3 regions of the Microbulbifer sp. SE14 genome follow, and region 1 is predicted to be linked to each of the others. Evidence: predicted binding sites of a transcription regulator. Region 1 holds the regulator's gene; each other region holds the start of a gene.
What was found. Region 1 encodes PhoB, which activates phosphate uptake and scavenging genes when phosphate is short. Its sites were predicted from a motif close to TGTCATAAANNTGTAACA; they were not measured.

Region 1 (10,385 bases):
TGAACAATATCAACCTCACCGAGCGGTTTTCCATGGGAGGCGCCTTCGCTGCCGGTTTGACCATGGGCACCAACACCAAGTCCCTGACCACCGAAGCCAGCGTGGTGATGCGCGCTTTCAAGCCGTCGCAAACCAGTCCCGGCAGCTACGAGATGGCCTGGGAGCGGGCCTGTGGCCCGAACTACACCACCATGAAGACCTCCTACACCATGGAGGAACTGCAGGAAAAGCCGGCCCTGATGCAGGAGGTTCTCGACGAGGCCAAGGCCCAGGCCGTCGAGGGATGTACTAATATGCTGGCAAGTCTGGAGTAGCATTGTGAGCATCGAGAACAGGCCCCGCTCGGGGCCTTTTCTTTTTGTGCACACACTTTCTTGCCAGTTCATTTACCGTTCAGGAAAAATCATTACAATGCGCGGCTCCTGTTGGAAACAAGGTAAAACAAGGAAATTGTGATGAAATTCAAATTTGCCGCCCTGCCCCTGATGGTCTTCGCCGCTTCCGCCGCCGCGGAGCAATACACCTCCATCTCAGAGGCCAACTACACCAATACCGAATATTCTTCCACCGATACCGATCAATTCGATATTGGCACCACTTATTTCTTTGCTCCCAAGGAAAGCCTGGGCCCGCTGAAGGAATTTGAATACATCAACAAGGTAACCAACATATCTGCCGGTTACAGCTACCTGGATTTCGAAGGCGGTGACGCAGATGTCCTGGCCGTCGGCGGCGAATACTTCACGGCCAGTGGCTTTGTTTTCGGAGGTTCCTATTCCGATGCCAGTTTTGAATCTGAGTTTCAATCGGAAGATTCGGACAGCCACACCCTGTCAGCGGGCTACCTGTTCACCCCGGACTTCCTCGCCCAGGTGCACCGTGTGAAGGCCGAAGGTGGCGATGCCGTTTATCTTGCGGACCTTCGCTACAACCATCGCCTGAGCGGCAACGACTATATCGGATTCAACTTCGTCGCCGACGACGAATTCGACAGCCGCACCCTGTCTTCCAAGCTCTTCAAGGACCTGGGCGGTGACACCTGGTTTGTAGCCGATGCCAGCTATACCAGCAACGATGACTTTGAAAATGCCTGGGACATCGGTGCCGAGTACTACTTCAGCAAGGAGACTTCCGTTTTCGCCGATTACAACAAGGCCGAAACCTTCGAGCTGGGTGTATCCCACTTCTTCAACCGCAATGTCGCCGGCAAGCTGGCCTACAGCACCAACAGCGATACCGACGTTGATGCCTTCCAACTGGGCGTAACCGTTCAGCTCTGATCGCCGGCTTCCGTCGGAAACAAAAAGGGCCGCATCGCGCGGTCCTTTTTTGTTTTTGCTGTTGCGCTATCCCCTGTTGCTCAGCGCCTGCATCCGCGCCTGCGCCTTGCTGCCGATATCCCCGCCGGCACTGGCCGCGGTCTGGTAGTGGCTGTAGGCATTTTTCACATTGCCCTGTTTTTCGTACACCTGGCCCAGGTAGTAGTGGGCGTGGGGCGTCTCCAGGTAGCGCAGGGAGCGGTTCAGGTCCCGCTCCGCGGCGGTGTAGTCATTGAGCTGGGCGCTGATCATGCCGCGCTTGAGCCAGTTGGAGAACAGGCCCGGGTTCTTCTGTACCGCGCGGTCGTAGGCGGTGTGTGCACTCCGGTACTGCTTCTTGTGGGCGAGCAGGTCGCCCTCCAGCGCGTAGAAGGCCGCCTCCTGGGGTTGCTGCTTCTGTGCCTGACGCGCAAGGACCAGGGCGCGGTCGTATTGCTTGTCGTTGATGGCCGCCATGGCGTCGTCGTAGCTCTTGTAGGCGTCGGCGTCGCGTTTCAGCTGCCCTATGGCCTTCTGGTAGGCGGCGCGGTTGGTGGCTCCGCCCTTCGGCAGCTGTCGGGCGTGTTCGATATTCGCATCCACCCGCGCCTGGGACGGCGGGTGGCTGGCGAAGAGTGCCTGCAGGCCGCCGGCCTGCCTGCCCTTGGACAGCTCGACAAACTTGCGCTGCAGCCGCACCGCGCCCTGGGGATCGTAGCCGGCGGCGGCCATATATTTCATGCCGTACCGGTCCGACTCCAGTTCGTTGCTGCGCCCGTAGCGGGCGATATAGGCGGAGCCGCCCAGCTGGCCGCCGAGGGTCACCAGGTCGCCGTAGGCGGTCTCCCTGGTGGCGGCGCCGAGCACGGCCAGGCCGGCGCCCAGCACCTGCTGTTGGGACATGGCGGCGGCGGCGTGGCGCGCGGCGGCGTGGACTATCTCGTGGCCGAGCACTGCGGCCAGTTCCGCCTCGTCCTCCAGCAGTACCAGCAGGCCGCGGTTGACCGCTATCTTGCCGCCGGGCAAGGCCCAGGCATTGGGTACCGAGTTGTTCAGCACCACGAACTCGTAGGGCAGCTGCGGCTGGTCGGATACCTTTGCCAGCTTCTGGCCGACCCGGTTCACATAGGTCTGCAGTGCCGGATCTATGACGTACTGGCCGCCCTGCTGCTGCTGGTTGATCGGGTACTGCTGCTCGCCCAGCGCCAGTTCCTGGCCCGGCGACATCAGCGACAGCTCCTTCTCGCCGGTGACCGGGTTGACCGCGCAGCCGGCCAGCAGTGATGCGGCCAGAGCGGCTGTGGCTGCGGTGAATTTGAGTGCGCGCGAGATCATCGCCTCCTCCCTGTATACTATTCGGTTTTACAGCGATCCATTTTACACGGTCCGGGAAGCAAGGTTATGACGACACTGCAGGTTATCGAGTTGTTCGCCGGTATCGACCCCGACGGCGAGCCGGTGGTGGAGCGGCTGCAGGTGCGCGTCAACGAGGACAACAGCTGCCAGCTGGTGCGCTCTCCGGCCTTTATCAAGGGCATTGCCAGCGGCGACACCATCAAAGTAGACAGGGACAAGCAGCAGTTCGAGCTGGTCAGGCGCTCCGGCAACCTGGCGATCCGCGTCTTCTGTCGCGGCGACAGCACGGCCCTGTCCGACCAGCTGACACCGCAGCTGGAGAAGCTCGGTGGCGAGCTGGACATGGAGAGCCCGCGCCTGCTGGTCTACTCGATCCACGTCAGCTGCGGCTTCGACAAGATCGAGGAAATCCTCAACAGCGCCTGCGATGGCGCCAACAGTGTCTGGTACTACGGCAATGTCTACGACCCCCAGGACGGCCAGACGCCACTGAACTGGTGGCAGGACATCCTTAAGCCGGAATAAGTTCAAGTCCGAGTAGCTATTTCAACTAAGGAATCCGATGTTAATCGTTATCTCCCCGGCCAAGACCCTCGACTACGAGAGCGATATTCCATCCCTCGAAACCACCCAGCCGGACTTCCTGAAGGAATCCGCGGCGCTGATCAAGGAGTTGCGGGAGCTGAGCCCGCAGCAGATCTCCAGCCTGATGAAGATCTCCGACAAGCTGGGCGCGCTGAACTACGACCGTTTCCAGCAGTGGAAGCGCCCCTTTACCGGGAAGAACGCCCGCCCCGCCCTGCTCGCCTTCAAGGGCGACGTCTACACGGGTCTCGAGGCGGAGACCATGGGCAAGCGGGATTTCAATTACGCGCAGAAGCACCTGCGCATGCTGTCCGGCCTCTACGGCCTGCTGCGACCGCTGGACCTGATGCAGCCCTACCGGTTGGAAATGGGCACCAAATTCGAAAATAGCCGCGGCAAAAACCTGTACGACTTCTGGGGCGACAGAATCACCAAAGCGCTGAATGAGCAGCTGCGCAGCCTCAAGAGCAGGGAGCTGGTCAACCTGGCCTCCAACGAGTACTTCAAGTCGGTGCGGCCCGACGTGCTGGATGCGGACATCATCACCCCGCACTTCAAGGACCTGAAGAACGGCCAGTACAAGATGATCAGCTTCTTCGCCAAGAAGGCCCGCGGCATGATGAGCCGCTGGGCCATCGACAATCGGGTGAAGAAGGCCGAAGCACTGAAAGGCTTCGACGTGGCCGGCTATGTATTCAATGCCGAGATGTCCAGGGGCACCGACTGGGTCTTTACCCGCGACGAGGCGCAGTGATGGAGCTTCCTGACGCGCCGTCCTGCGCGCACAACCGCGAACCGATACTGGAGCAGCTGCGCCGCCTGCTGACGGACAGCCGCCAGGTGCTGGAAATCGGCAGCGGCACCGGCCAGCACGCGGTCTACTTCGCGCCCAGGCTGCCGCACTTGACCTGGCAGACCTCCGACCGCGCGGAAAACCTGCCGGGTATCCGCGCGTGGCTCGAGGCGGAGCCGGCGGACAACCTGCCGCAGCCGCTGGAACTGGACGTGAACGGCGACTGGCCGCGGATCGGCGTCGACACTATTTTTACCGCTAACACCCTGCACATCATGTCTGCGGACTCGGTGCGGCAGTTCTTTGACAGGTTGCCCCGGGTTTTGCAGCCGGGTGGGCTGTTGCTAGTCTACGGACCGGTGAAAATCGGCGGCGAATACATAGGCCCGACCAATGCGGACTTCGACCTGTGGCTGAAGGGGCGCGATCCCGCAAGCGGCATCCGCGACCTGGAGTGGTTGGACGAACTGGCACTCGCCGCCGGCCTGGCGCGCGAGGAACTGAATTACCTGCCGGCCAACAACCAGCTGCTGGTCTGGCGCAAAACAGAAAAGGGGAGCTGAAATGCCCGAGTGGTTTGAAACGACTGTCGTCATCGCCTTTGCCATAGCGGCGGTATTTTTCTTTGCCAAGTACCGCGAGACGGCCGCCGCGTTGCACGAGAGCGAGCGCATGAAGAAACGCCTCTCCAACGATCTGGATCGCTACCGCGACATGCCGCGGCTGCGGGCCCTGCGCGATGCCCTCGTGAGCGTCGATGCCCTGCCGGTGGACGACGAGGGCCACGAGCACCTGCTGCTGCGCGACGGCGACCTGCAGCTGCACCACCTGACCCTGCGCCGCCAGTGCAATGCGGTGGGGGAGGGGGAAAAGGTCACCTATACGAAAGACGGTGAGGAAGTGGTGCTGGAGGAGTTGCAGTAACACTCCGCCGTAAACAGTAGGAGCGGCCGTTGGCCGCGATTGGATTCCAGAGGGGGCTGAAAGATCGATCGCGGCCATCGGCCGCTCCTACATTGGGTTCCCGGGTCTCGGGAACCTTCAGGCGGCGGTCACCGATCCCAGCTTCCGCGTCGGGAAGTGCAGGGTAAAGGTGCTGCCACGCCCCGGCGTGCTGTCGACGCTCATCTCGGCGCTGTGGCGCAACAGCACGTGCTTGACGATGGCGAGGCCCAGTCCGGTGCCGCCGCTGTCGCGGGAGCGGCCGGCGTCGACGCGGTAGAAGCGCTCCGTCAGGCGCGGGATATGGATGGGGTCTATGCCGATACCGCTGTCCCTGACCGAGAAATGCCCCCCTTTCCCATCCACCCACCAGCGCAGTTGCACGGGCCCGCCGGCGGGGCTGTATTTTACCGCGTTCAGCACCAGGTTGGCGAAGGCGCTGTGCAGCTCGGTGGCATCGCCGGTGATGGTCGCGTCCTGTTCGCAGTCGACACTGATCTCGTGGCGCCCGCCGCTGAAGCTGCGGGCCTCCCGCGCCACCCGCTCCATCAGCTCACTTACCGGCACCCGCTCGCGGCCGCTGTCCCGCTCCGAAGTCTCCAGGCGCGCGAGCAGCAGCAGGTCGTTCACCAGGGTCGTCATGCGCGCGGTCTGCTCGCCCATCTGCGCCAGCGGCCGCCGCCAGCTCTGCGGCGCCTGGCCGCTGCCCTCCAAGGTCTCCAGGTAGCCGGCGATCACCGTCAGCGGCGTGCGCAGTTCGTGGGACACATTGGCGACGAAGTCGCGGCGCATCTGCTCCAGGTTGTGCAGGCGGGTGATGTCGCGGACGATCACCAGAGCCTCGTCCTGGCCGTAGCGGGTCACCTCCAGCTGCAGGATGCGCGCGTCGTTACCCGGGGCCGGCAGAGTCAGGGGCCCGCGCGCGTCCCGGCGGTGCATATAGCTGACGAAACCGGGATCGCGCACGAAATTGACCAGCGGCTGGCCGGCGTCGCCGGGCTGCAGCCCCAGTAGTTCACCGGCAGCGGGGTTCCACCAGGCCAGGTTGCCGTCGTCCTCAAGCGCCACTATGCCCTCGCGCAGCGCGCTGGTGCTGTCCTGCACGCGGCGCAGCATCGCGTGCAGCTTCTGCTTCTCGCGCCGGTGGCGGCGCTGCAGGCGATAGAAGTCGTCGGAGATTTCGCCCCAGATGCCAAAGGCGGTGGGGGCGGGGCCGCGGCGGCCGTTGGCCAGCCAGCGGTTGAAGCGGCTCTGCTGCCAGAGTACCCAGCCCAGGTAGACCGCCAGGGCGACGGCCAGGGACAGCAGCCAGTGCCCGCTGGCGAAGCCGAAGATGGTGCAGCCGAGGGCGATCACCAGGAAGCGCGAGAACTCGCCGATACTGCGATCCAGCATAGAGGTGCCGTTCTAGTTTGTAGATGAATAGCACTAAGTTAAGCTGCCGAAGCCTCCGAGTTGGCACGATGCAAGGCCCTGCTGCCGGTGGCCGCCCGGCAAATATTTACCGATGAGGTTTTTTGTCGGGCGGCCACCGGCAGCAGGGCCGATCGGAGTCTTTCACCTGTCGGCACTCGCGGCCTAGCTTAGTGTGTTCAGTTTGTGGACAAGTGCGAATTTGCGCGAAATCTTACACTTTTTCCGCGGTCTGCACAGAAAAGCGGTAGCCGGTGCCGCGCACCGTCTGGATATAGCGGTCGTGGCCGTCCACGGCCAGCGCCTTGCGCAGGCGGCGGATATGCACGTCCACGGTGCGCTCCTCCACATAGACATTGCCGCCCCAGACGTGGTCCAGGAGTTGGGTGCGGGTATAGGCGCGCTCCTGATGGGAGAGGAAGAAGGTCAGCAGTCGGAACTCGGTCGGCCCCATATCTACCGCCTGGCCGTTGATTGTGACCCGGTGGCTGAGGGGGTCCAGCACCAGGCCACCGGCGGTCAGCGGCTCCTCCGGCGCGGCGGGGCCGGCGCGGCGCAACACGGCCTTCAGGCGCGCGACCAGTTCCCGCGGAGAGAAGGGCTTGGTGATATAGTCGTCGGCGCCCGTCTCCAGGCCCTTGATCTTGTGGTCCTCCTCGCCCTTGGCGGTGAGCATGATGATCGGCAGGGCCGAGGTCAATTCATCGCGCTTCAGACGGCGGGCCAGTTCCACGCCGGATACGTCCGGCAGCATCCAGTCCAGCAGTATCAGGTCGGGCTTCTCGTCGATGACCAGGGCGTGGGCCTCCTGGGCGTTCTCCGCTTCGATAACGCGGTAGTCCGCCATCTCCAGCGCCACCCGCAGCATATCGCGCACCGGGGCCTCGTCGTCGACTATCAGGATCGTCTTGCTTTGCATCTGCCTGCCATATCCGCCAGATTCTTTCTGTTTATGGCCGAGGATTTAACGGCATTTTCGTTACAAATATATGACGGGTGTAAAGCGATCCCCAGCATGGTGCGCTAAACGAGCAGGAAGTGGAAGAAAATTCCCGAAAATATCGCCGCACCGACCCAATTGTTACTCAGGAAGGCGCGAAAGCAGGCATCTCTTTCCCTATCCCGCACCAGCCACTGCTGGTATGCAAACAGGGCTGCGGCGGCGGCAAGGCCGGCATGGAAGGCAGTGCCCAACTCGAAACGCTGGCCCACCAGCAGCAGCGCAAACAGCACCATCAGCTGCAGGGCGCCGGTCATGGCCCTGTCCAGCTCGCCGAACAGCACGGCGGTGGACTTGACCCCTATCCTGAGGTCGTCGTCCCGGTCCACCATCGCGTAGAAGGTGTCGTAGGCGACGGTCCACAGCAGATTGGCCGTGTACAGCAGCCAGGCCAGGGGCGGCACCTCACCGGTGGCGGCGAAGGCCATCGGGATGCCCATGCTGAAGGCGGCCCCCAGCACCACCTGTGGCAGGTGGGTGTAGCGCTTGGCGAACGGATAGCAGAAGGCCAGCGCCACCGCCGGCAGCGACAGCAGTACCGTCAGTCTGTTGGTGGTCAGCACCAGCGCAAAGGCGACCAGGCTGAGCCCCGCGAAGAGCGCCAGGGCGCCGCGCGGCGTGACACTGCCAACGGCCAGCGGGCGCGCTGCGGTGCGCTTCACATGGCCGTCGATATGGCGGTCGGCGTAGTCGTTGACGGCGCAGCCGGCGGCGCGCATCAGCAGTACGCCGAGGGTGAAGACCGCAAACAGGTGCAGACCCGGCCAGCCGCCGGCGGCCAGCCACAGGGCGGACCAGGTGGGCCACAGCAGCAACAGCGAACCTATGGGTCTGTCCAGGCGCGCCAGCTGCCAGTAGGGCAGTGCGGCGGGCCAGCGCTGGGATAGTTGTTGGCTGATCACGGCAAACTCTCTTTATATTCTCTCTGCTTGTTCTGTCTCGGCGGCTGCAGTTTTCACCTGCGGCCCCTGCGCGGGGCGGAAAGCACTGAGGAAGGTCTCGGCCACCAGCAGCGGCTTGTCCCGCAGCCAGAAAGTGGAGCGGCGCCCCCAGGCGCTGTCGCCCTCCCCGGCCAGTTGGCCCAGCTGGCAGCGCGGATTGCGGCTCTGCTGGTTCAGCACTATAGGTCCGCGGCGGATATCCGGCTCGCTGAACAGCAGTTCCCCCAGTGGGCGGCTGTCGAGGCTGCGCAAATAGCGGGACCTGCCCTGCAGGCAGCGCTCCGGCAGCACGCTGCGGGCGTAGACCCAGGGCCGGCCGCAGCCGTACAGCAACACCTCCCGCACCAGTGCGCGGCTGCGGTCGCGCAAGTCCAGCGCGCGCCGCTCCTCCAGCCGCGGCTGCTGCCAGCGCTGGCTCAGCACCTGTACGCGAAAGTCGCCACCGGACAGTTGCTTCAGCGCCGCGGTCAGCGAGCCGGGGTGCAGCAGCCAGGGCAGCAGCGCCGGCGGCGGCTGCCGGTGCAGGGATTCCAGTGGCTGGGCCAGCCAGTCGCCATTCGGCTCGAAAGGCGATTCAAAGGGAGATTGGTACAACTGCAACTCCGCGATTTTGCAAAGGGGCATTGTAAATGCGGAATGCGGAATGCGGAATTGGGGGTTGCTCATTCCGCATTCCGCATTCCGCACTCATCATTTGATATAGTGCTCGGCTGCTTTATAACAACGAAACCGAAGAGAGTCTGTCCATGGGTCTCACCACCAGAATCCTGATCGCAATGCTGGCCGGCATTGTCGTCGGTGTACTGTTCAACTTCCTCAATACCAGCCAGCTGCTCGGCAGCGGCGTCACCGGTGCCATCAACAGCTACCTGACCGGGGGGCTGTTCGATATCGCCGGCCGCATCTTTATCGCCTCGCTCAAATTGATGGTGGTGCCGCTGGTGCTGGTGTCGCTGGTGTGCGGCGCCTGCGCCCTGTCCGAAGGGCACCGCATGGGCCCGCTGGCCGGCAAGACACTGGTTCTGTACCTGTTCACCACCGCCGCTGCCATCACCCTGGCCCTGTGCATGGCGCTGATCATCCAGCCGGGTGTGGGTGTGGACGTGGCTCCCGGTGGTGCCTTCGAGCCGAAGGAGTCGCCGCCCCTGTCCGATGTGCTGGTGAACATATTTCCCACCAACCCGGTGGCCGCGATGGCCCAGGGGAATATGCTGCAGATCATCGTGTTTGCGCTGTTGATGGGCTATGCGATTTCCCGCTGCGGCGAGCCGGGCCGGCGCGTTGCCAGTTTCTTCAATGACCTCAACGAAGTCATCCTGCGCATGGTGGGTGTGCTGATGGTCTTCGCTCCCTACGGCGTCTTCGCGCTGCTGGCCAAGACCTTTGCGGAACTGGGTGTGGAATTCATCCTGGACCTGGGCGTGTACTTCCTGGTGGTGCTGGGCACCTTGCTGCTGCACGCCTTCGGCGTCTACTCGCTGCTGCTGAAGCTGCTGTCCGGTCTCAATCCGGTGGAGTTGTTCAAGAAGATGCGCCCGGCGCAGGTGTTCGCCTTCAGCACCGCCTCCTCCGCGGCCACCCTGCCGGTGACCCTGTCCACGGTGGAAAAGCGCTTGGGCGTGGACAACAAGGTGGCGGCCTTCACCATTCCCCTGGGGGCCACCATCAATATGGACGGCACCGCGATCATGCAAGGGGTGGCCACGGCCTTTATTGCGCAGATGTATGGCATAGAGATAGGCCTGGCGGGTTACCTGACCGTGATACTGACCGCGACCCTGGCCTCCGTCGGCACCGCCGGCGTGCCCGGGGTGGGCCTGATCATGCTGGCGATGGTGCTGCAGCAGGTGGGCCTGCCGCTGGAGGGCATCGCCATTGTGATGGGGGTGGACCGGCTGCTGGATATGGTGCGCACCGCGGTCAACATCACCGGCGATGCAGTAGTGAGCACCATCGTCGCCAGGAGCGAGGGTGCCCTGTCTGAGGAGACATTCAACGACCGCAATTACAACAGCGTCGCCGACGGCGGCGGTGCGGTGAGCCCCCAGTAGCGGGCA
Region 2 (10,385 bases), on a different contig from region 1:
CGGCGAAGTGATGTCTGCCCGTCAGGCACGGTATCTGATCCGCGGGTTACCGGCACGACGCCTTCCGGGGCGTGTGCGAGACGCAGGGCGACTGCGCGCAATACCGCCAATGCGGTTATTGCCGATATTGAGATAAAACTGTAGCGGTAGTTTTGTTGGCCCAGACTCAGGCAGTGACCCAGTTGGCTGCGATCTTGAAGGATTGCAGCATGTCGCTGGCCGACTGCGTCACCCAACCCCGTTGCTGGCTGGACAATTCGGCATCCGCCAACTTCCCACGAAGCGCCTCCATTTCCCTGGCCCGAGTATCAGGTCATTGATGCCTTCGCTGCGGCTGGAAAACGCCTTGCTGTCGATCTGCGCCTGGATCCAGCGCTCGTTGGGTTCGCTGAGGGAGAGGCTGGCGCGAGTTGCCATGGTTAGCCTCCTGAGTGATGCGTATTTGATGCAACTTTATGCGTATATCTGGGCAGAGTGTAGTTTTGATGGAGCAAAATAAACCCATAAGGCATTCAATAACGCCTTTTCTGGTCATCTGTCCGACAGGTATCTTTCCGGTGCGATAAACTGGCCGGAATGACCCATCAGACAGTGCCCGACAACTGATGAATGACGCCCTGATCCAGGCCCACAACCTCAGCAGGTCCTACCGTACCGCCCGCGAACAGATCAGCGTGCTACGCGGATTGTCCCTCGGGCTGCGCCGCGGTGAGGCGGTGGCGGTGATCGGACCCTCGGGTTCCGGCAAGAGCACCCTGTTGAACCTGCTCAACGGCCTGCTGGCACCCGACAGTGGCCAGCTGCGGGTCTTCGGCCGCGATCGGTCCCAACTGGATGACGACGACTGGGCCGAATTGCGCCGCACCCGTATCGCCACGCTGTTTCAGGACGGCAACCTGATCCCCACACTCACTGTCGCCCGCAATATCGCTTTTCGCGCCGGGCTTGCCGGTCTGCAACAGCACGATGGCGAGGCGCTGCTGGAGCGTCTGGGTATTGCCGACACGGCACACCGCTATCCCGATCAACTCTCCGGCGGCCAGCGCCAGCGGGCGGCGCTGGTCTGTGCCTTTGTGATGCAGCCGGAACTGATGCTCGCCGACGAACCCACCGGCAGCCTCGACTACGGGACGGCCAGGCGCGTGGCGCCGCTGTTCTTCGATGCTATACGCGAGCGGGCGCTGGGCGCGCTGATCGTCACCCACAACCCGGAGCTGGCCCAGCGCTGCGACCGGATTCTCGAATTGCGGGAGGGAGCCCTGCGCCAATGGGACTCGGCACAGTCTTCCTGAGCCATTACCGCCGCCATCCGGGCCAGCTGGCCGGGCTGCTGCTGATTCTGGTGTGTGCGGCCATGCTCTGGAGCGGGGTCCGCTCACTGACGGGCTCGGCGGAGAATGCGGTGGCCAGGTCCAGGGCGGCGCTGGAGCCGCTGTTGAGTGTGGTGCGTGTCGATGGCCGTGCGGTGGATGTGGGGGATTTCGTGCGGCTGCGCCGGGCGGGGCTCTGCGCGTCGCCGCGGCTGGAGGTGCGCTTCCGAGCAAATGAGAGGGCCCCCGAGGCGCCGGCCGTTATCGGTATCGATCCGTTCAGTGCCGCTTGCCTGCGGCGGTACAGGCAGGAGCTTGATGAAGGCGCGCCGGTTATCGATCAGCTGTTCGCCGGCTTCGATCACCCAACCCTGCTCGGCAGTGCCGCGGACCTGGCGCGCTGGCAACAGCTGTCGCTGCCGGGCAGCGGGGATTATCGATTCGACGAATTCGACGGCCTGCCGCGCGGGCAGCTGCTCACCGACATTTCAGTAGCCGCCGAGCTGGCGAGCGCCGGGCGCAGCAGGCTGGAGATTCTGCTGCCGGCGGCGGAGACGGAAAGGCTGCCGCTCCCCGAGGGCTACCGCGGCCAGGTTGAAGACTACGGCGTGGAACCGGACCCGCTGGTGGAGGCCTTCCTGCTTAGTATCGATGCGCTGGGGGCCCTGGCGCTGCTGGTGGCGGCACTGTTGGTGCGCAGCGTCTACCGCTTTGCGCTGGAGCAGCGGCGTCGCAGCCTGGAGATACTGGTGCGGCTCGGCGTCAGGCCCGCGCAGTTGCGCCTGGCGCTGATCGTGGAAGTGCTGCTGGTTGCGCTGGTTGGCGGCACTCTGGGACTGTGGCTGGGCGGGCGGCTGGCGTCGGCGATGGCCGACGGGTTCCAGGGGACTCTCAGTGGGCTCTTCAGTGTCGATACCCTGGCCAGGAGCGCACCCAGCGCGGAAACCTGGCTCGGCATGGTGCTGATCCTGGCGCTGGTGGTCGGCTGGGCCTGCGCCGATTTGCTGATGCTGGGGCGGGAGCAGCGGGGCAGGGAGCAGATGCTCCGCTGGCGCTGGCTGGGGGCGCTGCTGCTCGTCACCGTGTCGCTGCTGGTATTGTTATCGACGGGCAAGCTGTGGCTGATATTCCTCGCCACCCTGGGCTGCCTGATCGGTGTCGGCCTGCTGCTGCCCGAGCTGCTGAACCGGCTGCTGGCGCGGGCGGAACGCCACTGCCGGCGGCCGCTGTTGGAATGGTCCTGCTCCGAAATGCGCGCCCTGTGCCGGCTGTTGAGCCTGCCGCTGACGGCACTGGCATTTGCCATCGCCACCGCCATCGGGGTGCAGACCATGGTCACCGGCTTCGAATCCACCTTTGCCCGCTGGCTCGACCAGCGCCTGCAGGGCGATCTCTATCTCGATTCCGGCCGGCCGGTAGTGACGGCAGAGTGGGGCGAGCGGTTGCGGGACCTGCCCGGGGTGACGAGCGTATTGCCAATGGTGCGCGGCCGCGCGCTGCTGGATGAATTGTCGGTGGAGAATTTGCCGGTGGATCTGCTGGCGGTCGACCCGGCCTCGCCGCTGCTGCAGGACTGGCCTTTCCTCGCTGCCGTGCCCAACCCCTGGGCCGCACTGCCAACGCGGGGAGTGCTGATCAACGAGCAACTGGCCCGCAGGCAGTCCCTGGCCGTGGGTGACCGCATCCGCTTCCGTCTCGGGGAAGAGCGGCATTCGCGCGAGGTGATCGGCATCTATGCCGACTACGGCAGGCCCGAAGGCGAGTTGATGTTGCCACTCGCGATTGTTCCGGACGCGCTGCCCGATCGCTATTCCACCTTTGTGCTGGGCGTAAACCAACTCGACAAAGTCCCCTGGCGGGACTGGCCCGAGGAATACCCGTGGCTGGCCGGCAGCCGCCTGCGCGACCAGGCGGGGCTGAAACGGGCGGCCAACGCCGCCTTTGATCGTACATTTCAAATGACCCAGATGCTGAACGCCCTGACACTGGCCCTGGCGGGCACGGCGCTGGCGCTGATGGGGCTGGTGATTTTCCGCCTGCGCCAGGGGAGCTATACCCTGCTGCATGTGGTTGGCGTGCAGCGGAAAAGCCTGCGCCGGCGATTGATAGCGCACAGCATGCTGGTTACCGGCCTGCTGGCGCTGCTGGCGACACCGCTGGGGATTTTCCTCGGCTGGGTGCTGGTGGCGCGGGTCAATCCCGCGGCCTTTGGCTGGGCGCTGCCACTGCATTTCTATCCGGGCTTCTGGCTGCAGGTGTGGCTGGTGTGCCTGCTGATCGGGGCTTTTGTCGGAGTGCTGGTGGGCAATCCGGTGCGGCTGGAGACGTTGAAGAATGAATAAGCCGGGCCGGATATTGCCGGGCACCTCTAATAATTGCGGATCTGGTTTGTGCGGTAGGGTGCGCCGTGCGCACCGATCGGGGCTGGCATGGGTTCCAGGCCTTTCGGTGTGCACGGCGCACCCTACGAGTGCAATTTTTATAAGTGCCCTGCTGATCGTCTTGCTGCTGACTGGTTGCGGCAAAGATACCGGACGCGAAACTTCTTTCAGTGCACTCAGGGATCCGCCGGAAGGATTCCGCCAGGCTGCGCCGGGTATGACTGTCAGCCTGCCGCAGGATATGGGGCCACATCCGCAATACCGCCTCGAGTGGTGGTATCTGACCGCCAACCTGCACAGCGCCGATGGCAAAAAATTCGGCGTGCAGTGGACCCTGTTCCGCAACGGCCTGCGGCCCGGGCCCTACAAGGAACAGGAGCCCGGCTGGCAGCGCAACGAAATCTGGCTGGCCCACGCGGCCCTGAGCCGTCCGGAAGATCACCGCTTCGCATCCCGCAGCGCCCGCGGCGGCACGAGGCAAGCTGGTGTCACCGCACAGCCGTTCAAGGCCTGGATCGATCACTGGAAGCTCGAAAGCCGCGATGCCGGTACCTGGCAGCTGGATGTGGATGCCGAGGGCTTCGGCTACCGGTTGCAAGTACAGCCGAGCCCGGCCCCGGTGCTGAATGGCGAGCGCGGCTTCAGCGCCAAGTCGGCCGCCGGCGGTTCCATGTATTTCAGCTATCCGCTGCCGGCGATCGAAGGCGACGTGATCATCGACGGCGAGCGTTTCGAAGTGAGCGGACAGGGCTGGTTCGACCGGGAGTGGAGCAGCCAGTACCTAACGCCGGACCAGCAGGGCTGGGACTGGATGGCACTGCACCTGGAAGATGGCCGCCACCTGATGCTATTTCGCGTGCGCGGCACCCAAGACTTTTATTCCGGCACACTGGTCGCTCCGGATGGCAGCGCCCGAACACTGGATGCAGAAGCATTCAGCCTGCAGCCAGCTGAGTATCGCGACAGCCGCTTCGGCGAGGTGCCGGTGGTCTGGCAATTGAAAGTGCCGTCGGCCGAACTGGATCTCGAAATCCGCTCCTGGCCGGGCGATTACTGGAATCCGGGAGCCTTGCGCTACTGGGAAGGGCCTGTCACCGTCAGTGGCAGTCAGACCGGCGAGGGGTATCTGGAGATGACTGGGTACGGAGACTGAGGCTGGCGGGCTAAGGTTAAAAAAGCGAATGAAGAGCCGACAGCGCGTGGTACTTTATTAGAGCCCCGCGCGCGACGGCTGCTGACACGGCTTCCTGCGCAGTCGAATGCCCGGACCGCGTGTCACTGTTTGAATTCTCCAAATTGTTCCTCTGCGCCAAGCAGCGGATAGGCCCACACATGCACCCAGTCCGTATTCTTGACGGGAGTATGGCAGGGAATGCATTCCTTCTTGTAGTTTTTAGTCGTTGGCTTGACCCGGCTGCTGGCGTCGAACAGCGCCCAGCCCCAGCCGTCGCCCCACAGGCCGCTCTCCTTGAAGCGCCCCTCGGTATCTTTGATCATCACGAACCAACCCGCGTTTTCCTTCCAGGATGAGACATGGCCGGTGGTCATCCTCAAGGCACGGGTCTTCTGCAGCTCCTTGACGATCATGGCCCCGTCCGGAAATTTTCCGGTGCGGCGAAACTGCTCGATGGAATCCGGGTCCATGTAAACCTGGTGAAATTGGGCCTGCCCGCCGGCCTGGTCGCCCCCCGCGACACTGAAGGTACCGATGAAAGTGAATCGGGTTCGGTAGTCTTCCGGCACCGTGATAGTGCCATCAGGCTTGACATACTGCTTCAATGTCATGGAGTAAGTCGGCGATTCAGCCAGTACACCAAATGATGCGACGGCCAGGCAGACCGCACCGGCGACGAAGGCTAAGCGGCAGTTCATCCATCTCTCTCCTTTTATCAGACCCCTGTAGCCTGCGGAAAAATCGACGTTGTTTAGGGCTGACGGGTTTATCAATTGCTTGCTTTGTCTGGTGCCCGAGAGACGCAGTGCCAGCCGGGCGCAACTTACCGGGAAGTGTAGACCACGGCCGTTTCTCTATTGCCTCGAAATTCCCGATAGATCGCTGCCGCAAAGGACCTGCCTGGCCTGTGCGAGAGCCGCGGTAATCTGGATCCTTGCTACTTTTATACCCACTGCCACTGCAATCAGGGGCTCTGCAATGTAGCGGTGACCTTTTCGAAAGGGGGAGCGTATGAGTGCTAATGTCGACCAGAACATCCGTCCGGGCTACGATCGGGTGATCCAGGACATCGCCGACTATGTCCTCGATTACCGCATAGACTCCGACGAGGCCTGGGATACGGCGCGCAACTGCCTGATGGACACCCTCGGCTGCGGCCTGTTGGCACTGCGTTTCCCGGAGTGCAGCAAACACCTGGGGCCCATCGTCGAGGGTACTGTGGTGCCCAACGGCGCGCGGGTGCCCGGCACCCAGCTGCGCCTCGACCCGGTCAAGGCGGCCTGGGATATCGGTTGTATCGTGCGCTGGCTGGATTACAACGACACTTGGCTGGCGGCGGAGTGGGGCCACCCGTCCGACAATCTCGGCGCCATCCTGGCGGTGGCGGATTACCTGTCGCAGAAAAATATCGCGTGGGGCAGGGCGCCGCTGGTGATGCGCGATGTGCTGGACGGGATGATCCGCGCCCACGAGATACAGGGCGTGCTGGCGCTGGAGAACAGTTTCAACCGCGTCGGCCTGGACCATGTGCTGCTGGTGCGCGTGGCCTCTACGGCAGTGGCGGCGAAGCTGAAGGGCGCCGATCGGGAGCAGATGATGGCCGCGCTGTCCCAGGCCTGGGTGGACGGCAGTGCGCTGCGCACCTATCGCCACGCGCCCAACGCCGGCTCGCGCAAGTCCTGGGCTGCGGGAGATGCGACCTCCCGCGGGGTGCGCCTCGCGGATATTGCCATGCGCGGGGAGATGGGCATTCCCGGCGTGCTGACGGCGAAGCAGTGGGGCTTTTACGATGTGTGTTTCAGTGTGACCAATGCGGACCTGAAATTAAAGGCGGAAGAGGATAGGCAGTTCAAGTTCCAGCGGCCCTATGGCAGCTATGTGATGGAAAACATACTGTTCAAGATTTCCTTCCCGGCGGAATTCCACAGCCAGACCGCCTGCGAGGCGGCGGTGATTCTGCACCCCCAGGTAAGGGACCGCATCGATGAAATCGACCGGGTGGTGATCACCACCCACGAGTCCGCCATCCGCATCATCTCCAAGGAGGGGCCGCTGGCCAATGCCGCGGACCGGGATCACTGTTTGCAGTACATGACCGCGGTGCCGCTGCTGTTTGGCGACCTGGTGGCGGAGCATTACGAGGACAGTTTCCACGAGGCGCATCCGGAGATAGATGAACTGCGCGGGAAAATGGAGGTGGTCGAGGACAGGCGCTATTCACGGGAGTACCTGGATCCGGACAAGCGCTCCATTGCCAATGCGGTGCAGGTGTTTTTCAAGGATGGATCTTCGACGGAAAAGGTCGAGGTCGAGTATCCGATAGGGCACCGGCGGCGCAGGAAAGAGGGGATTCCGTTGCTAGAGACAAAATTCCAGGCCAACCTGGCGACGCGCTTCCCGCCCGGATGCTGTGAGCGTATCTTTGCGTTGTGCAAGGACCGTGAAAAGCTGGAGCAGACGCCGGTGCACGAGTTTATGGATCTGTTCGTTATCTGACTTAGGCGGGCGAACACAAGGTTCGCCCCTACGGAAATATTGCAGTGGTTCCAGGAGGTCCAGTGCCCTCTGCGCTCCGCAAGCGCCGCAGTGGATTTCAGCCACTCAGCCGATCTGTAGGGGCGAACCTTGTGTTCGCCCAAATGAAAAAGGCGGCCATGGGCCGCCTTTTTCGTGTCGCTCAAAACCCGGTTTAGAACTTGAGCTCGGTACCAATACCGAAATAGCTGCGATCGTAATCGTCCGCCGCGGTTTCATCGGTGTAGAACCCGAACACCTTGGCCGCGCTGGACAGTTTGTAGTCCAGGCCCAGGCTGTAGGTTTCCCCGTCGGCCACGACGATATCGGACTGGCCGTACTGGGCCTTCGCGGTCCAGCGGTCGATCTTGTAGGCGATGGAGGCCAGCCAGCCGTCCTGGGTGCTGCCGTCGGCCTTTTCCTGCTCCTCGAAGAGGGCGCCGACCTGTACCGGGCCAATGTTGTACTGGGCCACGACGCGCTGCACATCCCAGTCGTTGGCCTCCACGTCCATATCGTAGGCGTAGGCCAGGTAGATGCCGTTGTTGTCGTAGGCCAGGGACACGGAGGTGCCGTTGTCGCGGGTGATGTCCTCGCCCAACTCGTCGATGCCGATCACTTCGTCGCGGTTGCTGATGTAGGCCGCGGAGACCTTGAAGCCGCCGAAGGACGGGGTGGTGTACTGCAGGTTGTTGGACTCGCGGTTGTCACTCTTGGTGATGACGCTCTTGATATCGCCTTCCAGGTCGTTGAACAGGTCGACCTTCTTCTGGGCGACTTTCAGCGGGGTATCGAACTTGCCGCCGATCACCTGGCCGAAACCGCCTTCCAGGCCGGCGTAGATGTTGCGCTGTTCGAAGGTTTCCTCCGCGTCGCCGTCGATATCCACCTGGTATTCCATCTTGTAGATACCCTTGAGGCCATTGTCGAGGGGCAGTTCGCCCTTCACGCCCAGGCGGGAGGCGTTGCTCTTGATATCGGTGATGGAACCTTCGCCCTCATCGGAAGACTGGAAGTCCACGTTGGCCTTGCCGTAGATATCGAGGAGTTCGGATTCCTGGGCGCTGGCAAACGCGGGCACCATGGCGGCGATGGCCAGGGAGATAGCGGTCTTTTTCATGGGTCGTCTCGCACAGTTTATGGTTTTGGGCTGAGGAGGGCCGTTTATTGTCCGAATCCCGGTCCTGCCTCGAGTTGGTGCGGATTCTGCGACCCGAATATTACAAACATGTTAAAGATGGCATTTTTCTTAAAATTTTATGACCGCGTGGTGCCATTTTATACAGGAACGACAGTTTGAGGGGCCGGCTGGCTGTTCCTTGTACCAATTGCACAACTTTGCGCCGCGGCGGCAAATCTGGCAAAACGTCTTTCCTACACAGGGAGTGGGGCAGGGAGCCTATGGAGTCGGCGGCCGGTACAGGTAACGAGAGGGGATTGTCCCCGGCCGCATTGTTGTGGGTCTATGCCCTGACGATCGTCGCCGTCGGCAGTCTGCCGCGACTTCCCGCCTATACCGCACTGGCCTGGCTCGGTGTGCTGCTCCTCGGGGGCGCCCTGCTGTTGCCGGCGCGGGCGCGGCTGCTGCCTTTTCTTTTCGCTGTATTGGCCGGTGCCGGCTGGAGCCTGTGGCACAACCACCGGGCATTGGAGCAGCGCCTGCCGTTCAGCGCCCACGGCGGCGATTTCCTGCTGGAACTGGAGGTGGTGTCCCTGCCGCAGGTCCGCACGTCCGAGTTCTCCTTCGGCGACGCCGGGGAAGCCACCAGCTTGCGTTTTTCCGCCCGGGTACTTCAGTCGCTGGATGGGGATACGTCGCCATCCCTGCGGGGGCAGCTGCTGGATCTCACCTCGTACCGCGTCGATGAAAAACTGCAAGGACAGCTGCGCGCCGGCAGCCGCTGGCTGCTGCCGCTGCGCCTGAAGCGCCCGCGCGGCAGCGTCAACCCTCACGGCTTCGATTATGAAGGCTGGCTGTTGCGGCGCGGTGTCTACGCCACCGGCTATGTGCGGCCCCGGAATCACCCGCCGCAACTCCTTGGTGAGGAGCCGGGCCTGCCGGCGCTGCGCCACTGGCTGCGGGACCGGTTGGTGGGGGAGGCGGAGAGCAGGGGGGAGTTGCTGAGCGCTCTGTTGTTGGGTGACAGGAGCGGTTTGAGCGACGGCGATCGCCAGTTGTTGCGGGAGACCGGTACCGCCCACCTGCTGGCGATCTCCGGCCTGCATGTGGGTATGGTAGCCGGCTTCTTTCTGCTGCTGGGCAGTCTGTTGGGGCGGGTGATTGGCCTGTTCACCGGGGCCACACCCCGGGCAGTGGCCCTGATCTTTGCCCTCGCGGGCTCTCTCGCTTACACACTGCTGGCCGGCGCGCCCCTGTCCGCGCGGCGGGCGCTGGTGATGATCTGGGTGCTGCTGCTCGCGTGGCAGTGGCGGCGCCGCATCGGTGCCGGTTTCGCCTACAGCTTGGCGCTGGCCCTGGTGCTGACACTGCAGCCGCTGGCGTTCTACGGCGCCGGTTTCTGGCTGTCCTTTATGGCTGTGGGTGCGCTGCTGCTGGGTTTCAGCGGCCGCCTGCACCTGTCTGATCGGAGCGAGGATCGGCCGCAGTCGGGGCGGCGGCTGCTCGACGGCGGAATGGGGCTGTTGCGCAGCCAGTGGCTGGTGGCCGTGGCGCTGTTGCTGCCGTCGCTGGCGTTCTTCTCCGGCTTCAGCCCCGGCGGCGTGCTGCTCAATCTAATAGCCATTCCCTGGCTGGGATTCCTGGTGCTGCCGGCGCTGATGCTCGGTGCCCTGATGATGGGTACGGCAGCCGGCGGTTGGTGCATCGACTTCGCCGCCTGGCAGCTGGATCTGCTGATGCATTTCCTCGAAGCAGGCCGGAATCTCCTGCCATCCTGGCAGACCCTGGGGCCGCCGTCGGCATTCCCGCTGCTGGTACTGGCCGCCCTTGGCGCGCTGCTGCTGTTGCTACCCCCGGGACTGCCCGGGCGGCGGCTGGGCTGGCTG
Region 3 (10,385 bases), on a different contig from region 1:
TTTCCGGCCCCGCCTTCAGGGGCACCATCAGGTCGACGATATCCTTGATCGGCGCGCTCTCGTCGTTGACCAGCGCCACCGTATAGGCACCCGCCTCTTTGGCCATCTTCGCCTGGGCGAGGATGTCCGGGCTGCGGCCGGACTGGGAGATCACCAGCACCAGCGCGCCCTCCAATTTGAGCTTGCGCCCGTAGACGCTGGAGACAGACGGCGCCGCGGCGAAGGTGGGCGTGCCCGTTTCGATTTCGATCAGGTATTTGGCGAAGACGCCGGCGTGGTCGGAGGAGCCGCGACCGACGATCATCACGAACCGGGGGGGCTCGCGGCGCAGGCGCTCGCCCAACTGGGCCATGGTGTCGGCGTTGTTCCGCAATTGCTCGGCGATGCGCGCGGGCGCCTCGCGGGCCTCGGATTCCATTACTGTGGTGGCCATACCGCTATTTACCTGTGTTGCCTCAGCGGGTGTTGCTGCAGTCATGTCAATCTCTGGTTCCGTTATCCGTACAGGGCTTTTGAATCGGCTTCGCTCGGTTCGACATCATTGGCCTCCTGCGCCAGCGACTGCTGGGCGAAGTAGACGCAGCCGATCTCCGGCGCATCCAGCGGTTCCGCCAGGCGCTCCACCACGTGGGGCGCCAGCCAGGGGCGCAGGCGCGGCGCCAGGCCGCCGATCATCGACAGGCGCGGCGGCTTCAGCTCAAGCAGCTTGTCCGCCAGGTCGCTGATATAGGCCGCACCGTCGCGCACTATGGCCACCGCCACCGGATCGCCGGCCTCGGCGCACTCGATCACCGGCACCGCCAGGCGCGCATAGTGGCTGGAGGACTTGCCGCCGATCTTCTCGAACACCTCATTGGCGTCACGGGCATCCAGTGCCTTCAGCAGTTCGCCTTTCAGCTTCGAGTCCCCGGCCAGGCCGTCGAGCGCCATCAGCAGGTACTTGACCGCCTCCATGCCCATCCAGGCACCGCTGCCCTTGTCGCCGTGGGGAAAGCCGTGGCCGCCGATCAGCTTGCTCTGGCCGTTGACCCAGGCGTAGCCGCAGGAGCCGGTGCCGGCAATGATCACGGCCCCGTCGCCGCCACGGTGGGCGCCCAGGCAGGCGGAGTGCTGGTCGGTGGTGAGATAGAGTTTCTTGAAGGGGTGGGCCCAGGAGGCCATTTCGTTGTAGAGGCGCGGCATGTTCACGCCGGCCAGGCCTGCACCGGCCACCAGCTCGCCCAGGGTCTCCGGGGGCAGCTTGGCGTCGGCCAGCGCCAGTGCGGCGGAGCGCACTATGGAGTCGATGGTCTGGGCGTAGCCGTGCAGCGGGTTGGCGGGACCGGCGACACCGGTACCGAGGACGCGGTTGCCGGCATCCACTACAGAGGCCCGGCATTTGCTGCCACCGCCGTCGATACCAATAAAAAGTATGTCCCTGTCTCTCAAAGCAACCATCTGTACCGGCCTCTAAGATTTTGTATTGTTATGTGTCTTTACCGGGCTTCCCAATGAATTCCCCCGGGAGCCGACCGGCGCACACAGGCGCCAGTACCAATATAGGAAAAATACTACACGAGAAATGACAGCGTTGTCATCTCATTTTTGTAAAAAATGCCGATCGACGGGAATACTCGGCAGGTTTATTGCGCAAAGCCGTACAATTTCCCTTCGGGCGACACCGAAGTATATAGCCTCCCCCCACTCCCGCCCACTGGCGTCCCCCACTTGGCGCTGATGTGAACTGTTCTCCCTTTCTCTCGCCGCGGGAGAAGTAAGGCGCCTCGCCGACGGCGAATCTTGCCCCCCTTCATATACTTCTGCTGCTCCGAATCACACCGGCGGGCGATGCCCCATCGTGCCGGGCACTGGACCAGAAACCACCATAAGGAAATTCCCATGTTCAAGCGCACCCTCTGCGCCATCCTCCTGCTGGCGGCCGCCAGTGCCCAGGCCAACATCCCCATCAGAATCGGCGACAGCAGCGGCGGCGATAAAACCCTGGCTGTCGAACTGGCGCGCGGCTACCTGCTGTCCCGCAGCGGCGGCATTATCAGGGAGATCAGGCGCGGCGGCGAAGTGCACCTGTCCACACAGATCGACGGCGGCAGGCTGCAGTTCGCCATCGCCAGCCCGCCCGGCGACAGCGCCCTCGGCCAGCTGGCGGAGGGCAATCTCGACCTGGCATTGACCGCCGGCCGCGCCAGCGAAGCCCAGCGCCAGAAACTGCAACGGGCGGGGGGCGACAACACACTGGAACAGGTGGTGGGCTTGCAGGCGGTGGCGCTGGCGGTGCATCCGGACAACCCGGTCGGCAGCATAGACGAGGGCCGCCTGCGGAAACTATTGCGCTCCGGCAGCGGCAACTGGCGGGACCTGGGCGGTGCCGATGCCCCCATCGCCCTGGTGGCCAGTGACCGGCTGCCCAATGCCCTGCTGCGGACCCTGGCTCCTGCGGTCGACGACCACCGGGACGAAGCCAGCCTGGCGCTGATACTGAAGCAGAACCCCCTGGCCCTGGCGCTGGTGCCGGTGCAACGCGCCGGCCAGTTCAGCAGCCTGGTGGTGCGCGCCGCCGGCACCCTCCTCGCGCCCACCCAGGCGCTGATCGCCAGCGAGGACTACCCGCTGACCCAGCGCCTTCATCTTTACGCGCGGCGGGACGAGCAGAACCTCCACCTGCAGGCCTTCGTGGAGTTTGTGTTGAGTGACGCCGGCCAGGTCCTGGTCGACGCCAACGGCCTGGTCAGCCTGACCCCGCGCCCGCTGGACACTGTCCCGCGGACCGACATGCCGGCGCCCTACCGCGAACTGGCGGAGAAGGGCCAGAGAATCAGCATCGCCTTCCGCTTCGACAGCGGCGGCAGCGAACTCGACGCGCGCGCCCAGCAGGATGTGGCCCGCCTGGCGGATTTCCTGCAGCAGGAGGAAAACCGCGGGCGGAAAATTGCCCTGGTGGGATTCAGCGACCGGCAGCGGCGCGACTCCATGGCCGAAACCATCTCCCGCTTTCGCACCGTAATCGTCAATCGCCACCTTCGCAGCGCCAATATTGCAGCTGACCAGACCCTCGCCCTGGGCGCCAGCGCGCCCCTGACCCTCGACGAGAAGACCTCGGAACAGCGCAACTCCCGCGTCGAAGTCTGGCTGCTGTAACCGCTATCTGGCGAGCGCCTGCCAAGGTGTTCGCCAGCCAATCCCCCTTGGGTGTGATCACAAAAAAAGTGCGCACGGGTTAACACGTCACTGAAATATTTTTGTCACATTATTCTGCGATAAAGCCCCCGCCCGGAAGGCTGCGGTATCTGACACGCCTTCCGCACAGCACGAAGACGCTATCGGCGGGCCGCAAGCGCCCGCGGAATTCCAACAAAGACAACGGCAGTCTCGTTCCCGAAATTCCCGAACAAAAATTGCAAGCGAGAGAATATCCAGATGGGGGTCCTGTCCATGCGCGCTCTTGTTATCGCGCTCCTGTGCTGTCAACTGCTGTCCTTAGCGGCCCAGGCGGCGGAAACCAAAACACTCTTCCGCCTGACCGGATCCAATACCGTCGGCGCCGAACTGGCACCACTGCTGGTGAAAGGCTATCTGCAGAGCCTGAACGCAACGGACATAGAACAGCGCAGTGAGGGGGTGCGCCACTGGATCAGCGCCCAGTTGGACGGACGCCGAGTCGAAGTGCCCATACTCGCGTTGGGTTCCAGCACCAGCTTCAAGGCGCTGAATGAGGGCAGCGCCGATATTGGCATGGCCTCGCGCCGGATCAAACAGAAGGAAGTGGTAATGCTGGAGCGCTTCGGCAACCTGGCCGGTGCGGAAGCCGAGCATGTCGTCGGCCTCGACACACTCACAATCGGCGTAAACCCGAGCAACCCGGTCGCAAATCTGACCATGGCCCAGGTGCGCCAGATATACGAGCGCAAAATCCGCAACTGGCAGGAACTTGGCGGCCCCGACCTCCCTATCCACCCGCTGCACAGGGATATTGAATCGGGAACCCGCACCACTTTCGACGAAGATGTGTTCGGCGGAAGCCGCCCAGCCGAGCCGGGCGTCTACGAAGTCTCCGGCAACGCCGAGACCCGTCAGATAGTGCTGAGCGATCCGGGCGCCATCGGTTATCTGCCCTTTGCGCACACCCAAGGCATAAAAAAGGTCGCGTTGAAAGTGGGGGATCTGGCTGCGATCGTGCCGAACAAGGGCATCATCGCCACCGAGGACTTCCCCCTGACCCGGCGCCTGTATCTGTACAAGAACCCCAGCCAATACAAGCCCCATGTGGACAGCTTCCTGCAATTCGCCGAGTCGCCGGAGGGGCAGAAACTGGTGGCCGGGATCGGCTTTATCAACCTGACACCGGTGGCGCTGAAAATGACGCCCTACCCCAACGCCCCGGAGGCCTATCGGGAACTGATGGAAACCGGCGAGCGCCTCAGCATCTCTTTCCGCTTCGCCGACGGCAGCTCCGAGCTGGACAGCCGCGCACTGAAGGACCTGCGCCGCCTGGAGGCCTTTATGGAGGAGTCGGAACGGGAGCTCAACCTGACCCTGGTGGGCTTTTCGGACCAGAAGTCCAACAACAATATCGCCGATATCATCTCGCGCTTCCGCGCCCTCAAGGTCCAGGGCGCCCTGTTGCGGGACCACCAGTTGGGCGACAGCAGAGTCCTCGCCCTGGGCGCCTTCGCCCCCCTGACCGCCGACCGCGAGCAGGCGCCGGTCAAGAACAGCCGCGTCGAGGTGTGGATAAACTAGCGGGCCAGGCGCTTGTCTATAGTGAAAATTGGCCCGACACTTTGTCGGGTGGATTTCACTGGGACAAGCGGATGGCAACGGCGGAATCACTGAGAGGGATGCTGGGCGCGGCGGCGCTGGTCTCGACACTGCTGTTACTGGGCAGCTGCTCCAGTATCCAGCTCGCCTACGGCCAGTTGGATCGCTGGATACGCTGGCAGATAGACGACTATGTCGACTTCAACGGCGAACAGAAAGCCCAGTTGGTGGCCGCCCTCGACAGCTTCCACGCCTGGCATCGCCAGACCCAATTGCCCCGCTACGCCGACTACCTGGAACAGCTCGCCAATCTGGTGGAAAAGGACCAGCTGCAGCAACTGGAGCTGGAATCGGTGGAGGCGCAGATACGCGACTTCCTGCAAACGGCCAGCACCCAGCTGTACGACCTGCTGCTGCCGCTGGCCGCCACCCTGAGCAGCGCACAGATAGACCAACTGGAACAGGAACTGCATGAAAAGCGCGAGAAATCCCTGGAGAAGTGGCAGAAGTCGCCGGAGAAGATCCAGCGCCGCCGCAACAAACAGATACGCAAGCAGAGCGAGCGCTGGCTCGGCTCCCTGAGCGACGAGCAGGAACAGCTGATCGCCGCCTGGGTGGCACAGGTGGAATACAACCCGCTGCTGCGCGACCAGCAGCGGCAGGTCTGGCAGGCGCAGTTCATCGACCTGCTGCGCCGCAAGCCGGACGGCTATTTAGCCAAGATGCGCGACCTGATGCTGAACCCGGAGCAACTCTGGCCGGAGGACTACCGCCAGATGCAGGAGCAGCGCCACCGCCAGGCGCGCGAACTGGGCGAACAGATACTCGCCAGCACCACCGAGGCACAACGCCTCCACCTGACCGGGACACTGCGCGAATACGCGCGGGACTTCCGCACCCTGGCCAACCAGTAACCATGTGGGGTGCGCCGTGCGCACCGCCAGTCGGGATTGGTGCGCGCGGCACACCCTACCGCCACTGGTGCAAACTCCCCCCCACCTGCTAAGCTCGCCGCTTCCATTGACCATACAGAGGGAAGCCCGTGCGTATCGATTCCGCCACACGCGAACAGCTACAGGAATGGGAAAAAGAACTGAGTGCCCAGTACCTGCGCATCTGCGAGCATGAACTGAGCCTGGATATCACCCGGGGCAAGCCCTCGGCGGAACAGCTACACCTGTCCGACGGGCTGGACGGCATCCTCAACGGCGACTACCGCGCGGCGGATGGCACCGATACCCGCAACTACGGCGGCCTCGAAGGGCTCATCTGTGCGCGCGAACTGGGCGCGGATATCCTGCAGGTACCCACCGAGGAAGTGATCGCCGGCGGCAACAGTTCCCTGACCCTGATGTACCACGCGGTGCTCACCGGTTACCTGTTCGGCTTTGCCGGCAACAAGCCCTGGCGGGAACTGGGCGCGCCGAAATTCCTCTGCCCGGTACCCGGCTACGACCGCCACTTCTCCATCTGCGAGCAGCTGGGCATCGGCATGGTCAACGTGCCCATGACCGAGACCGGACCGGATATGGACGCGGTGGAGGAACAGATCAAAAAAGATCGGGACATCATCGGCATCTGGTGCGTACCCAAGTTTTCCAACCCCACCGGCGTCACCTACAGCAAGGAGACCGTCGACCGCCTGGCGCAACTGGGCCAAATCGCCAACCCCGGCTTCCGCATCTTCTGGGACAACGCCTACGCAATCCACGACCTCGAACAGCAGGTCAACCTGCCCGGCATCCGCGCCGCCAGCCTGGAGAACGACACCGCGGATTCGGTGCTGCAGTTCGCCTCCACCTCCAAGGTCACCCACGCCGGTGCCGGGGTGGCCTTTGTCAGCGCCAGCCCCGCCAACCTGGCGTCGCTGAAAAAACAGATGCAGGCCATGACCATAGGCCCGGACAAGGTAAACCAGCTGCGCCACTCGCGCTTCTTCGCCGAGTTCACCCTGCTGAAGGAGCATATGCAGAGGCACGCGCAGATCCTGAAGCCGAAGTTCGAGTGCGTGCTGAGCCAGTTGGAAAAGGCCTTCGGCGATTCGGACCTGGGCGACTGGGAAAAGCCGCAAGGCGGCTACTTCGTCTCCTTCAACACCCGCCCCGGCTGCGCCACCGCGGTGGTGCAGCTGGCAGCAGACGCCGGTGTCAAGCTGACCCCCGCCGGCGCCACCTTCCCCTATGGCAGGGACCCGGAAGACCGCAATATCCGCATAGCGCCCAGCTTCCCGCCCCTGGAGGAACTGGATACGGCCATGTCGGTGTTTGTGTTGTGTGTGAGGCTGGCGAGTGTGCGCAAACAGCTGGAAATGATTTAAGAGTGGTGCGCGTGGCGCACCCTACGGAAATCCTTTTGATGCTGTAGGAGCGGCCGTTGGCCGCCCCACCGCTCCTACAAAGAGATATCAATCAACCGCCGAGATAGCGCCTGGCGAATTTCGGATCCACCTGCTCCAGGTCGACCACCACCAGCCCGTCCACCGAATCGCAGAAATCCGGATCCACGTTGAACGCGTGGAAGCTGGTTCCGCCGGGCCTGGTCACCGCGGTATACTTCTTGAACAGCGGCGGCAGCATCACGCCCTCTTCCTTCAGTATCTGCTTCAACTGCACCATATCCTCAGCCGCATCGCCGAAAAGCTCCGGCAGGTCCTCGCGCGCCTCTGAAAACGGCAGGCGGGCGTCGCCGAGGGGACTGTCGGTGGCGAAGTGGTGCAGGAAGTAGCGCACTATGGCCGATTTGGCGCGCACCGAGAAGGTACCCGGCATGGATACCGGTCCGAACAGGTAGCGCACACTGTTGCGCGCTATCCACCGACCGATGCCGCACCAGAGCAGATCCAGGCCGCGGCCGCGCCAGTATTCCGGCAATAGGAAGCTGCGCCCCAGTTCCGCGGAGCCCGGCAGGCACTGCCGGGGCGGGCGCGGGTAGTTGAACAGGGTACTGCTGTAGATCTGCTCCGGTTCCAGGGCGTCGGTCATCGCCAGGCGGTAGGCGCCGGCGATCTGCTGCCGACCGGAGTCCCACAACAGCAGGTGGTCATAGTGGGCATCGAAGGCGTCCCAGTCGCGGCTCTGGCCGGTGCCCTCACCCACTGAGCGAAAGGCCACCTCGCGGATGCGCGACAGCTCGCGCATCACCGGGCAGTCGACCCGCTGGCGGTAGAGCACGACGGAAAACTCGCCCTGTTCCACCAGGGCGTCGCAGCTCTCCAGAATCTGCGCCACCTCCTCCACCGGCTCGGGGTTGGCGATCGGCTCCGGGCCCAGCGGGCGCGGCGACTTGTGCAGCCTGTACACATGCTTGCGCCACAGGGCCGCCTGGGCGCGCGGTGTCAGCGGCCAGCTGCGGAAGTGCTCCGCCTCCACCGGATTACCGATGCGGATATCGATGCTGCGCCTGGCCTGCTTGAACATCTCGCGGATCAACCATAGCGTAGACAGCGGCTTGTTGACCATCGACAGGCCGTAGAACCACAGGGAATTGCGCCCGCGCACCTGCACCGGCAGGATGGGTGCATTGGTCTTTTCCGCGAAGCGGGCAAAGCCGGGATTCCAGCGACCGTCGCGCACCCCCTGGGGCGTCAGGCGGGAAACCTCGCCGGCGGGGAAAACGATGATCACACCACCGTCGTGAAGGTGGCGGTAGATACCCTCCACATCGCCGCGACGAGTGCGTCCGTTGAAGTTGTCCACCGGCAGCAGGTAGGGGCGCAGCGGCTCGATATTCCACAGCAACTGGCTGGCAACGGCGCGCACGTCTTTGCGCACCCTGGCCACCATATCGATCAGCGCCAGGCCGTCGAGACTACCCAGCGGGTGATTGGAAACGATCACCAGCGGGCCGCTGCGGGGAATCCGCTCCAGCTCCGACGGGTTCAGGTCGTAGCGGAAGTCGAACCAGGCAAACACCTGGCGGATAAAGTCGAGGCCTCCCAGGTGCGGATAGAGGCGGCCAAATTCCTGTATCTGCTGTTCGCAACAGATTTTCTTCAGGGTTGCGGATACCAGCCTGCGCGTCGGCCTTTGCGGCGCGGCGCTGTACCAGGGATTCTTCTGCAGCAGGTTTTCCAGTTGGATCATGCCGCTACCGCCTCAGTCATAATGCTGGCCAGTTTGGGGGCCCGATGCCAGTGCAGCAGGTCCAGGCGGCCGTCGTGTTGTTCCACCACCGCGCTCATCGAATCCACCCAGTCGCCGCAGTTGGCGTAAGTCACCTTGCGCTCTTCCCCTTTGCTGTGACGGATGGCGGCGCGGTGGATATGGCCGCAAATCACGCCGTCGAGGCCGCGGCGGCCCGTCTCGCGGAGGGCGATCTCCTCGAAGTTGTTCATCATGCGCCTGGCCGCGTGCACACGGTTTTTCACGTGGTTGGCGAGCGACCACCAGGGCTTGTCGAAGCGCCCGCGCCAGTAATTGATCCAACGGTTCAGGCGCAACATCAGGTAGTAACTATGGTCACCTATGTGGTAGCTGATGGGGTTGATACTGATATGGTGCTCGAACTGGTCGCCGTGGGTGACCCAGTAGCGCCTGCCGTCACCCGCGGTGTGAATCCACTCCCGCTCGATGCGGATATTGCCCAGGCGCTTGCCGGCCCAGCTGCGCATGGGGGCATCGTGGTTGCCGGGTACATAGATGACTTCGCGGGTCTGGCTGCTGAGTTCCGACAGCATGCCCAGCAGCAGCGAGGAGGCCTGGCACCAGCTGCCCCTGCCCTGGGCCAGGGCCTTCATGTCGAAGATGTCGCCGACCAGGTAGACGGTGTCGGCGCGGTTCTGGGCGAGAAAGTCCGCCAGCCGTTGCGGCTCGCTGTCCCTGCTGCCCAGGTGAACATCGGAAATCCACAGTGCGCGATAGCGGTTGCTCATGGCAAAGCCCTGTTTATTGCTCTGCGCATACTGTGCCGGGGAGAAATGACAGAAAAGAGGCTGTTTTTTGAACGTTCTATTGCAATGGCGTATGGGGTGACGGCTGTTTGATCTGTCAGTTCCTGACCCGCTCAATCCGCTCGAACCGGGAAACGCTGGCCAGATAGTCCTCCCAACTGCTGGCCAGCGCTTCCGTCTGGAAACGCCTGTACTCCTCCCTATCCAGCCAGAAGACCCGCGTTCGCACACCCCGCAAATTTACCAATGGCAGGTTTTCAATGGCTTTGGGACCCGCACTAAACACCGACCCCGCTCTCGAGTTCTGGATCATGTCACTGACAATCGTCAGCTGCACATCCGCGGCTTTCGGGTCGATTCTACGCAGGGCCGCCACATCGGAAATAGCCTCGAAGATCGGGGACTGCTTTTGTTCGCCGCCGGCCACCACCGTCGCAATCGCCCGCTCCAGCGGCGCGGCGAAGCGCTCTGCATAGAGCCGTTCGATAAAGACCCGGTTGGACGTCAGCATATCCACATCATCGGCGGACGGCGGCTTGCACAGTTCGATCACCGGGTCGGAGAGACCGCTGTAATGCTCGTCCAGCACAAAGATGGAGAAGCGGTCGTTGACTTCGGCAGCCTGCAACAGGCCGGAAATATGGGTTTCCAGAAAATGTACCTGATGGGCGGACAGCGCATCGGAGACATCGACGATCATCAGGTGGTGACTGGCGCGGGGCAGATGCTCGTTGCACAGGGT

Region 2: AC6R19_RS16800 (porin) is a predicted target of PhoB. The motif match lies at 8,627-8,644, and genes of this name have one in related genera.
Region 3: AC6R19_RS15560 (substrate-binding domain-containing protein) is a predicted target of PhoB. The motif match lies at 3,227-3,244, and genes of this name have one in related genera.

Annotation. Positions count from the first base shown of each region.
Region 1 is NZ_JCBAJA010000016.1:87,486-97,870, reverse strand. Features, by position in the region: gene AC6R19_RS12935 (hypothetical protein) at 1-314, shown strand, start outside; gene AC6R19_RS12930 (putative porin) at 456-1,280, shown strand; gene AC6R19_RS12925 (M48 family metalloprotease) at 1,347-2,633, opposite strand; gene AC6R19_RS12920 (DUF4265 domain-containing protein) at 2,700-3,179, shown strand; gene yaaA (peroxide stress protein YaaA) at 3,217-3,993, shown strand; gene AC6R19_RS12910 (DUF938 domain-containing protein) at 3,993-4,595, shown strand; gene AC6R19_RS12905 (hypothetical protein) at 4,597-4,956, shown strand; gene phoR (phosphate regulon sensor histidine kinase PhoR) at 5,074-6,369, opposite strand; gene phoB (phosphate regulon transcriptional regulator PhoB) at 6,602-7,306, opposite strand; gene ubiA (4-hydroxybenzoate octaprenyltransferase) at 7,411-8,289, opposite strand; gene AC6R19_RS12885 (chorismate--pyruvate lyase family protein) at 8,302-8,922, opposite strand; gene AC6R19_RS12880 (dicarboxylate/amino acid:cation symporter) at 9,075-10,379, shown strand.
Region 2 is NZ_JCBAJA010000025.1:73,712-84,096, reverse strand. Features, by position in the region: gene AC6R19_RS16835 (linear amide C-N hydrolase) at 1-11, shown strand, start outside; gene AC6R19_RS16830 (ribbon-helix-helix domain-containing protein) at 229-417, opposite strand; gene AC6R19_RS16825 (ABC transporter ATP-binding protein) at 606-1,292, shown strand; gene AC6R19_RS16820 (FtsX-like permease family protein) at 1,268-3,652, shown strand; gene AC6R19_RS16815 (lipocalin-like domain-containing protein) at 3,909-4,844, shown strand; gene AC6R19_RS16810 (cytochrome P460 family protein) at 4,967-5,563, opposite strand; gene AC6R19_RS16805 (bifunctional 2-methylcitrate dehydratase/aconitate hydratase) at 5,877-7,361, shown strand; gene AC6R19_RS16800 (porin) at 7,555-8,499, opposite strand; gene AC6R19_RS16795 (DNA internalization-related competence protein ComEC/Rec2) at 8,817-10,385, shown strand, end outside.
Region 3 is NZ_JCBAJA010000022.1:71,443-81,827, forward strand. Features, by position in the region: gene nagB-II (glucosamine-6-phosphate deaminase NagB-II) at 1-433, opposite strand, end outside; gene nagK (N-acetylglucosamine kinase) at 496-1,437, opposite strand; gene AC6R19_RS15555 (PstS family phosphate ABC transporter substrate-binding protein) at 1,879-3,135, shown strand; gene AC6R19_RS15560 (substrate-binding domain-containing protein) at 3,430-4,737, shown strand; gene AC6R19_RS15565 (DUF6279 family lipoprotein) at 4,809-5,669, shown strand; gene AC6R19_RS15570 (aspartate aminotransferase type Ic) at 5,798-7,072, shown strand; gene olsF (bifunctional ornithine lipid synthase OlsF) at 7,164-8,837, opposite strand; gene AC6R19_RS15580 (UDP-2,3-diacylglucosamine diphosphatase) at 8,834-9,625, opposite strand; gene AC6R19_RS15585 (hypothetical protein) at 9,741-10,385, opposite strand, start outside.